4 regions of the Bacillus sp. XB1 genome follow, and region 3 is predicted to be linked to each of the others. Evidence: riboswitches for the same ligand, from Rfam matches in the RefSeq annotation. Region 3 holds a riboswitch; each other region holds the start of a gene.

Region 1 (3,377 bases), 560 kb from region 3:
TTTCCGAATTAATTCATACGTTTCTTGAAAATGAACATTTGTATCCAAAAATACGACTTTAGCATATGGATTTACTTGGTTTATAAGGTGCAGCAATACCATACCTTCCACCCCAAAGCTACATGCGTAGACAATTTCATCTTTATACTCTCCATAAGCCCACTTTAATACTGATAGCGCGCCTTTTGTTTCGTCTTCTTCCGAGAATGAAACAACATTTTCTTCCCACGTTTCATACGTCAACATGTTTTTTCCCCCTGTAAAAGCAAAAAGACGGTTTTAACCTAATGAAAATAGGTTAAAACCGCCTCTAGTTTTTCTAGTCAGCGCTTTTCACTTTAAACGTACTTTTTCACTTTTCTCTAACTGAATTACTTTTCCATCTTGCACAACAATTGTAATTGAACCATATTTCATATCAGCAAGCATCGCTTCAATCTTCTCGGATACTTCATCAAAATGTTCCCGTACACTCACGCGAACAGCCCCCCCTTTTTATTCATAAAAAAAATCTTTCCCATTTCGAAAAGACTGTTCGGTAATATATTTTACCTTATCTTTCAAAATGGATCCCATTTTGCTGGATTTAGCACCTTGCTTTCTATAAGCAGGTTGCCGAGCTTCTTCGGGCCAGTTCCCTCCGCTTCTCTTGATAAGCTTTGTATTTGTATTTTATCACAATTCTGATTTTTTTCAATCCTAGTTTTCCGATATATTTTAATTATTTTATTTTATAAAAAAGGAATTGCCCATACGAACAACTCCTTTTCCTATTTAGACAAGTTCTTTAATACGTATGCGATCGTTCCCAATAATATTTTCATATGTTTCGCGTTCCACAACTACTTGCGATGTTCCGCCTTTTGCAAAGACAACGGCTGGTCTTCGAATCCGATTGTAATTATTCGCCATCGAGTACCCGTATGCTCCTGTACAGGAAACTGCTAGTAAATCAGAAGCAACGACTTTCGGTAAATGAATATCCCAAATCAACATGTCTCCACTCTCACAGCATTTCCCGGCAATCGAAACGAGTTCCTCATTCTCATCATTCCCTCGATTCGCTAACATCGCTTCATAACGCGCGCTATATAAAGCTGGTCTTAAATTATCTGTCATTCCACCATCGACTGATACATATTTCCGAATACCAGGAATATCTTTCACAGATCCAACTGTATAAAGTGTTGTCCCAGCATCACCTACAATGCTACGGCCTGGTTCAACCCATATTTCTGGCAATGGATATTCACATACAGTAAATTGTTCTCTCACTGCACTTGTTACAGCTCGCACATATGTCTCAAGAGTTAATGGTGTATCTGACTCTGTGTAACGTATTCCAAATCCTCCGCCTACATTTAACACTTTTACTACATAGTTTGTTTGCTCTCTCACTTCTACTAAAAATTGGCGAAGAACTTCAATCGCTCGAACAAAACCAGCTGTTTCAAATATTTGCGATCCAATATGTGAATGGATCCCTAGCACATTATAATTTGATTTTTGTAAAGCAAATCCAATTGCCTGCATTGCTTGACCGTTTGAAACGCCAAATCCAAATTTCGAATCATCTTGACCTGTCGTAATATATTCATGTGTGTGCGCCTCTACTCCAGGCGTTACACGAATTAATATGTTCACAAATTTCCCATGTTGCATCGCTAAATCGTGTAAAACTTCTAATTCAAAGAAGTTATCTACGACAAAACAACCGATATTCGCCTGAAGAGCCATCACTATTTCTTCTTCTGTTTTATTATTTCCATGAAAATGAATACGTGATGCCGGAAATCCTGCTTGGAGCGCAGTATATAATTCTCCCCCAGAGACAACGTCTAATGACATATTCTCTTCACGAGCTACTCGGCACATCTCCATGCACAAGAACGCCTTGCTTGCATATGCTACTTGATAAGAGAAACCACTTTCTTTAAAAGCACGATGAAATGCTCGGCATTTTCCTCGAATAGACTCTTCATCGTATACATAAAGTGGTGTTCCGTATTGCTTTGCTAGCTGCGTCGTATCGCACCCTCCAATTTCTAAGTGTCCTTGCCCATTAATTCGGCTTGTGCCGTGTAAATACATTTAAATTCCTCCCTTATTTCCTCTAAAACTCATAACCCCAATCTTCTATTCATTGCAGCACGCTTTTAGATAGACAAAAAACGCGCGGAACAATGTTCACACGCGTTTCTTATTAGGAAAAATATATATTGAAAAAATAAACGAGTTGTTATCTCCTCAAAATAAGAAACCGCATCAACATCTCCAAATAGCTCTCCATAAAATAAATCTTATGACAGTACTACATTTATTCAATGCAGTCCCAATATATGAATAAGATGGTTATTCTTATATTTCGGCAATAGTCCCTTTCAACCTATGATCACAGATTCCATTAAATCTCCCATAGCTTACTCTTTCCTATCGCGGCCTCTACCTTTGAGAGTAGATGAGGTAAGTCTATTTAATTTTCAAACATCTAATTGTTGCTATTAACAATACCAAAGGACCATTTTATTTGTCAAACAATTTTTTATATTGTTTTTTTGCAGTTTAATTTCGTATCGTCTGGTAAGCGCTTTACTAATACCTTTGTTACTTCCCATTCGCCTTCTTCGTTATTAAATGTAATCGTTACCTTCTCAAATGGTGGAGCAATTTTCCCAGCAACACGTTCATACTTTGTCACTTCAATACTTGCTTGAAATAAATATGTACCGCTATACACTTTTTTTAAACTAATAATTTTAGGACATTGATAAGGTTTCAAACTTCCATATTGTTTTTCAATTGCTTTATTTATTTTTGGAAATAAAACAGAATAAAGTGCATCTTCCATAAGAGGTGCATCATATTGGGCTACCGACACACTCGGTGAAGTAAAAAGTATAACACTACTGCATGCTATAAAATATAATAATTTTCGCATTATAACCTCCGTATTATCACGCGATTCTTTCTGCGTACAATAATTATCATACATAGAAATTCTGTTTTATTGTCTCCCACCACTCTTTTTCTACTCGATTATTATAAAAAAGCCCACAACCTTCTTTTATTTTCGTATAATGATACTCATAGTATAATAATCATAATAACAAAGGACTGTTCGTATATATAAAATGAGTCGTTAAGCAAACTGACTCTCAAGAACTGTCATGCTTTTTAGGAGAGGAGTATATTATGCTACAACATCTGTTTCCAAAACTGCGATTTGCACTCGTTGCAGTCGTTTTACTATGGATTAAAACATATATTGTGTACAAGCTAGCATTTGATATTAAAATTGATAATTTCTTTGAAGAATTCATGCTTTTTATCAATCCACTAGCTGCGTTACTTTTATTTTTCGGCTTAGCTTTACTTGC
Region 2 (3,377 bases), 2.1 Mb from region 3:
TTTATGCAGAAATTAATTGTCTTTGCTATTATTGGATTTTTCGCTCAATTGATCGATGGAGCACTTGGAATGGCGTATGGAGTAACGTCTTCCTCTTTATTATTAATGTTTGGTATTGCACCAGCTGTTGCATCTGCATCAGTTCATTTAGCTGAAGTCGTTACAACTGCAGCTTCCGGCGCATCTCATATCAAATTTGGAAACGTTGATAAATATACAGTTTCCAGGCTTACATTACCTGGGGCAATCGGCGCATTTGTTGGGGCATGTTTTTTAAGTAATTTGCCCGGAGATGTAATCAAACCATACATTTCCGTATTTTTATTTACTTTAGGGGTTTATATTTTATTACGATTCATCATTCAAAAACAAATTGTCACTTCAAATAAGCGTATGTCTGCAAAACAACTTGTGCCGCTTGGTTTATTCGCTGGATTCGTTGATTCAACTGGTGGCGGTGGTTGGGGGCCCATTACGACACCTGTTCTTCTAGCAAGAGGAAATGAAGCTAGAAAAGTTATTGGATCTGTAGATACGAGTGAATTTCCTGTTTCACTCGCTGCAACAATCGGCTTTTTCATTTCACTTGGCTGGGAACAAGTAAGCTGGGTTTGGGTATTTGCCTTAATGCTCGGCGGTATTGTCGCAGCTCCAATTGCTGCATGGTTAGTCCGCATCGTTCCACCCCATTTACTTGGCGTATTAGTTGGTGGTCTTATTATCTTTACAAATATTCGTACACTGCTTACTACATTTAAAGTGGATCCAACTGTTATTTCACTTTCTTACGTTGCAGTTGGTCTTGTCGTTATTATTTCTATTTTCATTGCTGTTCGAAATCATTCCAATCGTCCTAACGCATCAACGGCTGAGTATCCAAATGATCAGAAGCAAATGCTACCATAACTATAAAAAATACCGCTCAATTTAGAGCGGTATTTTTTATTTTTCTATTTTCCAATTAATCATCGTTTCTGTAGCATTTACTCTCTTCATATGTAACTTTTCTAAAACACGCATCGAACTATAATTATCTAGAAGTGTCTCTGCAATTATTGTTTCTACCTCACCTGTTTTGAAAGCCCAATCGAATAGTTCTTTTACAGCTTCTGTTGCATAGCCCTGATTCCAATATTTCTCAATGAATCCATAGCCAATTTCTACTGTTTGATCCTCGTTTGGTTTCCCTTTAAATCCAATATCACCTAAAACGCTATCATCTTCTTTCCGAAGAACATACCACGCCCCCCATGGTAATAAAGCCTCATCTTGTTTCACATTCTCTACATGCCCTACAATATGCGGACCGCTATTATATCCTTGCTCGTTAGCAACTTGAATACTCTCTTCTGTACACGGCACTATATAGAGCCTTTCTGTTTCTAATTTCATTTTGATTTCCCCTTTTTGCTTAAACGTTACTCTAATTATAACAAATAATATGACTTTATCATGAATGTCGAATTATATTTTTCTGAATTTTCTTTTTATTTAGAGGGTTTTTCAATATTTTTTGCGAAACATTTGTATAACAATTTTTTCTTTGCTTATTGCTACATAATAGTAGGTTCGGGTGGAGTTTTGCAAGCGTTTCCTATACAATAACCGATATTTTTTGACTTTTCCTAACAAAATATCTTGCAATATATTCAGAAAGTCATTACAATTGCCATATATTAAAAATCTTAGCAATATATAAATCCTCATCAATCCGATGAGGTAGAGGTTGCGACTTTTAAGAGTACGACGGACGAGACACAGAGAATGTCAGCTGACTCCGTTTGAAAGGAAAAGTTGCCGAAGTTTATATTTCTTCTCTGGAAATATGAGCTGGGGCTGTCTCCGAAAGGAACAGAACTGTCACGTTTACAAAATTACCGTGTAAACGTGGGGTGCTATCTTAACGGAAGGGTATGATGGGGTGGTTATTTGTGAAACGTTCCGCCAAATTCCTTTGGCGGTTTTTTGTATTTTTCTCCCCCGCTCCTTCCTAACCTACAAGAAAAGGAGTGTTGAACATGAATAGCGCAACAAATCAATCTACCTCTAAAACGCAAACTACACAAGGACAAGGTGAATTAAAACGCGGATTAAAATCGCGTCACCTTACGATGATTTCTCTCGGCGGTACAATTGGTACCGGACTATTTCTTGCCAGCGGTGGTGTCATTCATTCAGCTGGTCCTGGCGGCGCATTAATCGCATACGCCGCAATTGGAATTATGGTATATTTCTTAATGACAAGCTTAGCTGAACTTGCAGCTTACATGCCTGTTACTGGATCTTTTAGTACGTATGCAACAAAATTTGTTGATCCATCACTTGGTTTTGCACTTGGATGGAACTACTGGTATAACTGGGCGATTACAATTGCGGCAGAACTAGCGGCCGTAACATTAATTATGAAATTTTGGTTCCCAGATACCCCTTCTCTTATTTGGAGCGGATTATGTTTAGCTATTATTTTCCTTTTAAACTATTTATCTGTTAAAGGGTTTGGTGAATCTGAATATTGGTTCGCACTTATTAAAGTAGTTACAATTATTATCTTTTTAATTGTCGGCTTTATGATGATTTTCGGAATTATGGGGGGCGAAACTGTTGGCTTCAAAAACTTCACTGTTGCTGATGCACCATTTAACGGTGGTATCATGGCAATTATCGGTGTATTTATGGCAGCTGGTTTCTCCTTCCAAGGAACTGAATTACTTGGGGTAGCTGCTGGTGAAACTTCTGATCCAGAACGTAATATCCCGAAAGCAATTCGTTCGATCTTTTGGCGTATTCTTTTATTCTATATTCTTGCGATTCTCGTTATCGGTTTATTAATTCCTTATACAACTGAAAGTCTTGCCGCAAGTGATGTAACAGTAAGTCCATTTACACTTATTTTCGAAAAAGCGGGCGTTGCCTTTGCAGCTTCTGTTATGAACGCTGTTATTTTAACTGCTGTACTATCTGCTGGTAACTCTGGTATGTATGCATCAACTCGTATGCTTTGGGATTTAGCTCGCCAAGGAAAAGCACCAAAATTTCTTGGTAAATTAGATAGCCGCGGTGTACCTGTTAACGCGTTAATCGTAACATCGATTGTCGGTAGTATTGCTTTCATTGCTTCTTTATTCGGTGACGGTGTTGTATACATTTGGTTATTAAACGCATCCGGAATGTCTGGCTTTATCGCATGGGTCGGAATTGCAATTAGTCATTACCGTTTCCGTAAAGCGTATATCACACAAGGAAAAGATTTAAATGACTTACCATATAGAGCAAAATGGTTCCCATTCGGTCCACTCTTCGCATTTACTCTTTGTATTATCGTAATTTTAGGACAAAACTATGGCGCATTTATGGGTGAATCAATCGATTGGAACGGC
Region 3 (3,377 bases):
ATGATGTAATTGTATAGAAGAGATTTGTTGAAATAAGATGTTAATTTCTCTTCTAGTGCTAGTAAATAGACAGCATCAGGTTTTTGAATAAATGTACGGATAGGGCATCTCGTTATAAGGAATGTAAGTACAATCGTTATAATTATTAAAGATATTCCTTTAGAAGGAGATGCTTTTAGAAACTGAGCATAATAATATGCGCCAACGCATGAAATAAAGATAAAGCTATATAGTAAACCGTTAATCATACGTGCAAAGTATGTAATGATATTTTGAATATGTTGTTGGAAGCGACTGCTCCATAGCGATTCGATTGACATGTTTTTCACCTCTTTGTTCTATTATATATGTTTTACAAAAGAAAAAACGAGCAAATTGCGTTATGCAACTTGCCCGTTTTTCTTTTCGTTATTTTTTTTCTGATCACGATTCATTAATGGATAGAAAGCAAATCCAATTACGAATAAACCAATTCCGAGAAGGAACGTTTTTATATCGGATGCGCCAGTTTTAATAACCCATAGTGCGTAGCAAAGTGCGATAACTGCGACTATGCCATCTGTAATTCTTGCCCGCATTTCATTTTTATATGTTTCACCAGTTGCGACTAGTTTTAACTGGAAGATTGGTGAAACGAGATATGGAATGAGGTAGGCCAGTGTTGATACGGTAATAACGAATGTATAAGCTTCCGCAATGGTTCCTGATAATGTTGAGAATAGGAATACTTGCGACATAATGTTTGTTAATCGTAATGAGTAAATTGGACTTCCTTTTTTATTTGTTTTCGTGAAGAAGGAAGGGAAGAAACCTTCTTTTGCTGCTTGATAAGGTACTTCTGAGCTTAATAAAATCCAGCCTAAGATAGAACCGAACAGGGAAGTAAGAGCAAGTAATGCCATCAGTTTCCCGCCGCCGTGACCCATTGCAGCATTTAGTGCATCTGCTAATGGACGTTCAGAAGCTTGTAATTTATCAACGTGAAGTACACCCATTGTTAAAATTGTAATTCCTAGGTAAATCGCAACTGTAATAAGTAATCCCGCAACTGTTGCACGTTTTACCGTTTTTGGAGAAACAGCACGGTTTGATAAAAGAACGGCTGATTCAATTCCGATAAACGCCCAAAGCGTTGTAAGAGCAGCTAAATTTACTTGTGAAAGAAGACCATGTGATGCACCTGATTTATCAATCATCGGTGTGTACCATTGTCCAAACTTAGAAGCTTCGAATGCAAATAACGTAACGACGATGAATAAAAGGAATCCAGTTACTTTCGTTGTTGTTGCTAAGAAGTTTAGTTTTCCAGCTCCGCTTACACCGTTTGTTAATATAATATGAGTTCCCCAAAGTAAGATGGAACAAATCGTAAATGTAATTAGTTTTCCGACTTCTACGTTAAACGAGCCGATTGAAAATAGTAGTCGCGTATCTTTCATAATTGGGAAGAAGAGTGATAAATATCCCGCAAATGATGTAATGATGGCAACGTTACTTGCCCAGTTTGCAACCCAATATCCCCATACCATACTGAAGCCAGCCATTTTTTTCTTTTTTGGTGTTGAGAATAAAGCATATGCATGACTTTGTGGCCCTGTCGTTAAATCAGGACGACGAATTGCTAAATTACCGAAAACAAGAGCTAGCATTAAAACACCAAACCCTGTAGTTAACCAAGCTAAAGTGACACCGAGTGGGCTTGCTGTTTGTGCCAACGTACTTGGTACCATGAAAATACCAGCGCCAACCATGTTACCGACAACGAAAGCTGTTAGTACCCAAAAGCCCCATTTTTTTTGTTGCATAGAAAAATACCTCCAAAGTTAGTATAACCAAGTCAAGCGAGGAGATATGTATGTCTTCCTGAGTCAGGAAGAGAAGTCCCAAACAAAACAAAAAAAGCACGTAATCTGCCGCTACATGCTTTCTATCTTATAAGAAACCCACGACATACCTCTCGATAGCTCTCCACAAACGAAACGTTTGTGACAGTTCTGCACTTATTAAATGCAGACCCAGCAAGCGTGCATGGTGGACACGACTTACTTCGGCAACCATTCCTTTCTCATTCCTTCATCAATGCCACTACATCTCCTGAAATGATACTCTTAATGACTGCAACCTCTACCTCACCGAGATACGAATGAGGATTTAAATATTAAATTAACGTATTTAAGAGTAACAAATGAATTTTTATACGTCAATGGATATAGTAATAATCAGATTATAGAGAACAGTTTGTGATTAAAAGTAAGAGGGATTGTTATGTGATATTTGAATTTTCGTAATATAATACATGTTATTAGCGCTAGATGATTGAAAAGGGGATGAAGTATATGTCTGTATGTCATAAACATTCAGTAATAGGTGTGCTAGATTCGGGTGTTGGGGGATTAACAGTTGCGAGCGAAATTATAAGACAATTGCCTAAAGAAAGCATTTATTATATTGGTGATAATAAGCGTTGTCCGTATGGGCCAAGAAGTGTAGAGGAGGTGCAATCTTTCGTATTTGAAATGGTTGAGTTCCTCAAACAGTTTCCATTAAAAGCGCTAGTCGTAGCATGTAATACTGCTGCAGCTGCTGCATTGAATGCGCTACAAGAAGCACTTTCCATTCCAGTTATTGGCGTTATACATCCAGGAGCAAGAGCGGCAATTAAAGTTACAAAGAAAGGGGAAATCGGGGTAATTGGAACTGTAGGTACGATAAAATCTAATATGTATGAAAAAGCATTACACGAGCTGGATACATATTTGGAAGTGCATAGCTATGCTTGCCCGACTTTAGCCACAGTTGTAGAAAATCAATTAGAAGATACAGCATATGTCACGCAGCAAGTGAAACAAGCTTTACTTCCATTAACGAAAGAAGATATAGATACGTTAATTCTTGGATGTACGCATTATCCACTTTTAGAGTCCTATATAAAAAAGGAACTAGGAGAAGACATAACGATTATTAGTTCTGCAGAAGAAACAGCGATAGAGTTAAGTACCATTTTACAGCATAAAGGAATTTTGTCTGACAATCTGAATCTGAAGCATCGCTTTTTTACAACGGGATCTGTTTTATCATTTGAACATATTGCTGAGCGATGGCTAGGGTATCAAATTTCTGTAGAATGTGTACATTTGCCTATGAAAAATGCGTGTATATATAATTAAGATTTAGTAAATTACTTTTTTAAATAAATGAGGTTCGTTTCATAAGAAGGAAAGAATAAGCTTTTAATTGAAGTGTTTAAGGGCAGTTCAATTAAAGGGGAGATTGGATTATGGAATTATTAAGATCTCAATTATTTGCTTTAGAGTATATTTCAAAATATGCAGAGAACAAAAAACGTGGGGCTAAAGCAACGATTAATCATATACTTA
Region 4 (3,377 bases), 880 kb from region 3:
TTGATGCAGCGCCTCAACGCCTGTTACTAAATGAAGGCGGTCAATAACGACAGACACTTTAATTTCTGATGTACTTACCATTTTAATATGAATATCTTCTTCTTTTAAAGTAGTGAACATATTTGCAGCGACACCTGGGTTAGATACCATGCCAGATCCTACGATTGATACTTTTGCTAAGTGATTTTCATGTTCTACAGATTCATAGTGAAGAGTTTCTTGATTTTGTTCCAAAACTTCTAAAGTTTTTCTTAAATCATTCGAATGAATGGAGAAGGAGAGGTGTACAGTTCCTTCATTTGTAATACTTTGAATGATGATATCTACATTAATGTGTGCTGCTGCTAATGTAGAGAAAACTGTTGAAAGCGAGCCTTGTTCTAATCCTTTAATTGTGACACGTGTAATGTTATCCTCAAATGCAATACCTTTAACGATTGATTGTTGTTCCATGTTACATTCTCCTTTTACAATTGTTCCGTTTTCTTGTTCCATACTTGAGCGAACTTCTAAAACTACATTATGATTTTTAGCAAACTCAACAGCGCGCGGGTGTAATACGCCAGCACCGAGATTAGCAAGCTCTAACATTTCGTCATAAGAAATTTCGTCTAATTTGTAAGCATCTTTTACAACTCGTGGGTCCGTCGTATATACACCTGTCACATCCGTATAAATATCACATTTTTTTGCTTTAAGTGCAGCAGCTAATGCGACAGCAGTCGTATCAGAGCCACCACGGCCAAGCGTTGTAATTTCATTTTCTACACTTATACCTTGGAAACCAGCTACGATAACAATCGTACCTTCAGCAAGATAAGATTGAATACGATCTGTATGAATGTCAGTAATCCGTGCACTACTATGTACAGATTCTGTCGTAATACCTGCTTGCCACCCTGTTAATGAAATTGCATGATAGCCTTTTGCTTGCAGTGCCATTGTTAATAATGAAATAGTTACTTGTTCTCCTGTAGATAGAAGCATATCCATTTCACGTTTACTTGGATTTTCTGTGATAGCGTTAGCGAGTGCGACAAGTTCATCTGTGCTTTTTCCCATTGCTGAAACGACAGAGACAATGCTATGACCTCGTTCATATTCTTCAATAATTAAATTTGCTACATGTTGAATGCGTTCGACGCTTCCGACAGAAGTGCCACCAAATTTTTGAACAATTGTTTCCATTACAAATTCCTTCTTTCGTCTATTTTTAAGAATAGATTAGGAAATATATAAATCCCAATACTCCTGTAGTTACCAGAAAGACAAACAAAAAACACCATCTCAAATAAGTGAGGATGGTGCTGTTACAGGAAAAGGGAAACAGAAAACGGAGCTAATAAAAAAACCGCCAAAAAAGGAATATCATAAAAAAATGATATCTCTTTTTTGTAGATAGCTCTTCATACGTACACGTCTGTACATATGACAGTTCTGTTTCTATTCGAAAACAGCCCCAATTGATAAATGCAGAGAAATTTATCAATTTCGGCAATACTTCCTTTCATCTAAGTTCATAGACATCTCTGTGTCTCCATTAGAATACTCATAAGTATCGCAACCTCTATCTCACGTTTTAGGCGAGAGTGTTTGATTTATGAAGTTGTTGGTAACATTTGTTTTATAATAATTTAAATTTTTCGTGGAATCAAGTGTTTTATATATATTTTAAAAATTCTTTCTTTTTTTGAGGAAGTTTGTGAAAAATGTAGCAAAATAAATTCATTGCATGTACATTAAACTTATAGTGCATAGGAGGTGGGGAGAATGAAAAGGAAACAGCCTATTTATGTTGCGACAAAAATGAACACGAAGATGGAAAAATTATGGGAATATACGCAAGAACCAGATATACATACAGAGTGGGATGCTCGCTTTACTGAAATTTCGTATTTAGAGAAAAAAGAAGGAGAACCAAAGAAGTTTTTTTATAAAACAAAGATTGGATTTGGGCTTGAAATAGTTGGAGAAGGGGAATCAATAGGTGAAATAAGAAAAGATATTTTAATGCAGTTATGCAATTGGATGAAAACGAAAATGAAATTGTAGATTATTTTGGTGAACCACATTTACTCGTTTCTACACTGCATTTTCATATCGATGAGTTAGGGGCAATGCATATTTCTTCAAAGAAACAATGGTTTTATATGTTTGGAAGAAAAATGCCGTTACCAAAATTCTTGTATGGTGAGGCAAAAATTGTTGAAAGTTATGATGAAACACTACAATGTTTTCGAATTCATGTACAAGTACGAAACCCGTTAATTGGTTGCTTTTTTCATATAAGGGAACATTTGTGGAAAGGGAATAGACGATATGAAAAATATAATATTTGGGCTTGCTTGTTATGTTGTTTTTCTAATATGTGAGTGGTCGAATATAAATCCTGTTGAAGCAATTATATTATTATCTGTTTTATTATTTATACCAATGTCATTTTGTATTATTGATAAAAGAAAAAGAGATGGATCGCAATTATTATTTTATAAATCCGTATCATTTTTATATCCAATCGCAGCAATTTGTGCAATGCTAGCTTTCGTCACAAATCACTATTTATTTGCGCTAGTTTGGTTTGTATATACAGGAATTGTTGCGTTATTTGGTGTAAGTAGATTGTTAGAAAGAGGATGGAAGCCGTTAGAAGAGATCGCCATAGATAGTGCGTTTATTTATTTGTTTTTAGGTGGTTTTTGGTTTTCTGCTTCAGTAGCAAAACTTTCAATTATGCATTTTAGCTCTGACATTGTTTTACTCACAGCTGCACATTTTCATTATTCGGCGTTTCTATTGCCATTATCAGCTGGTTTAATAGGGAGAAAAAGAGAAAAGAGAAGTAAAGTGTATGATGCTATTATGTTTATCATCATGATTTCACCTATGACAGTTGCAATAGGAATTACATACTCAAGAATATTTGAATTTTTTGCAGTGTTCCTATATTTATGTGCAATTTATGGGTATGGATTTTACGTTTGGAGAGCAAAATTTAATGCTATCAGTGCAAAGATTCTTCTAATCGTTTCGTCTAGTACACTCATGGTTACAATTATGTTCTCACTTATATATTCATATGGAAATTTGAAGCATGTAATGACGATTACAATTGCTCAAATGGTTTGGATTCATGGTGTTGTCAACGGAATTGGAGTAGCTTTACCGGCATTTATCGGCTGGATGATTGAAAAGAGTGTTCCGAATTATAAATACTATGGGAAACCAATGAGTAAGTTAAGAGGAAATGTGGCAATTGGTGAGGCTTATTTATATAGCAGCAATTTAGTAGACAGTAAGGAATACAACGGTTTAGTCGATAAAGTAAATGACTTTCATAGTGAGGCATTTGATGTGACGAAGGTTCCTTTAAGTATGAT

Evidence for each region. Region 3 has a riboswitch for lysine ahead of ACK1U5_RS14360 (amino acid permease). Riboswitches for the same ligand answer to the same signal wherever they lie in the genome.
Region 1: it holds a riboswitch for lysine, as region 3 does, so the genes downstream of both, lysA (diaminopimelate decarboxylase) here and ACK1U5_RS14360 (amino acid permease) in region 3, are expected to answer to the same signal.
Region 2: it holds a riboswitch for lysine, as region 3 does, so the genes downstream of both, ACK1U5_RS03235 (amino acid permease) here and ACK1U5_RS14360 (amino acid permease) in region 3, are expected to answer to the same signal.
Region 4: it holds a riboswitch for lysine, as region 3 does, so the genes downstream of both, ACK1U5_RS09725 (aspartate kinase) here and ACK1U5_RS14360 (amino acid permease) in region 3, are expected to answer to the same signal.

The regions. Positions count from the first base shown of each region.
Region 1 is NZ_JBNRIL010000001.1:2,239,461-2,242,837, forward strand. It holds gene ACK1U5_RS11410 (phosphoadenylyl-sulfate reductase) at 1-246, opposite strand, end outside; gene ACK1U5_RS11415 (YezD family protein) at 334-477, opposite strand; SAM riboswitch class I at 551-659, opposite strand; gene lysA (diaminopimelate decarboxylase) at 775-2,091, opposite strand; lysine riboswitch at 2,272-2,453, opposite strand; gene ACK1U5_RS11425 (DUF3888 domain-containing protein) at 2,543-2,938, opposite strand; gene ACK1U5_RS11430 (LTA synthase family protein) at 3,193-3,377, shown strand, end outside.
Region 2 is NZ_JBNRIL010000001.1:661,699-665,075, reverse strand. It holds gene ACK1U5_RS03245 (sulfite exporter TauE/SafE family protein) at 4-906, shown strand; gene ACK1U5_RS03240 (GNAT family N-acetyltransferase) at 943-1,392, opposite strand; lysine riboswitch at 1,713-1,906, shown strand; gene ACK1U5_RS03235 (amino acid permease) at 2,019-3,377, shown strand, end outside.
Region 3 is NZ_JBNRIL010000001.1:2,797,955-2,801,331, reverse strand. It holds gene ACK1U5_RS14365 (ABC transporter permease) at 1-320, opposite strand, end outside; gene ACK1U5_RS14360 (amino acid permease) at 381-1,805, opposite strand; lysine riboswitch at 1,954-2,135, opposite strand; gene racE (glutamate racemase) at 2,337-3,167, shown strand; gene ACK1U5_RS14350 (DUF3626 domain-containing protein) at 3,278-3,377, shown strand, end outside.
Region 4 is NZ_JBNRIL010000001.1:1,921,873-1,925,249, reverse strand. It holds gene ACK1U5_RS09725 (aspartate kinase) at 1-1,188, opposite strand, end outside; lysine riboswitch at 1,392-1,578, opposite strand; partial or broken gene ACK1U5_RS09720 (hypothetical protein) at 1,771-2,004, shown strand; partial or broken gene ACK1U5_RS09715 (DUF4166 domain-containing protein) at 1,992-2,314, shown strand; gene ACK1U5_RS09710 (YndJ family protein) at 2,320-3,377, shown strand, end outside.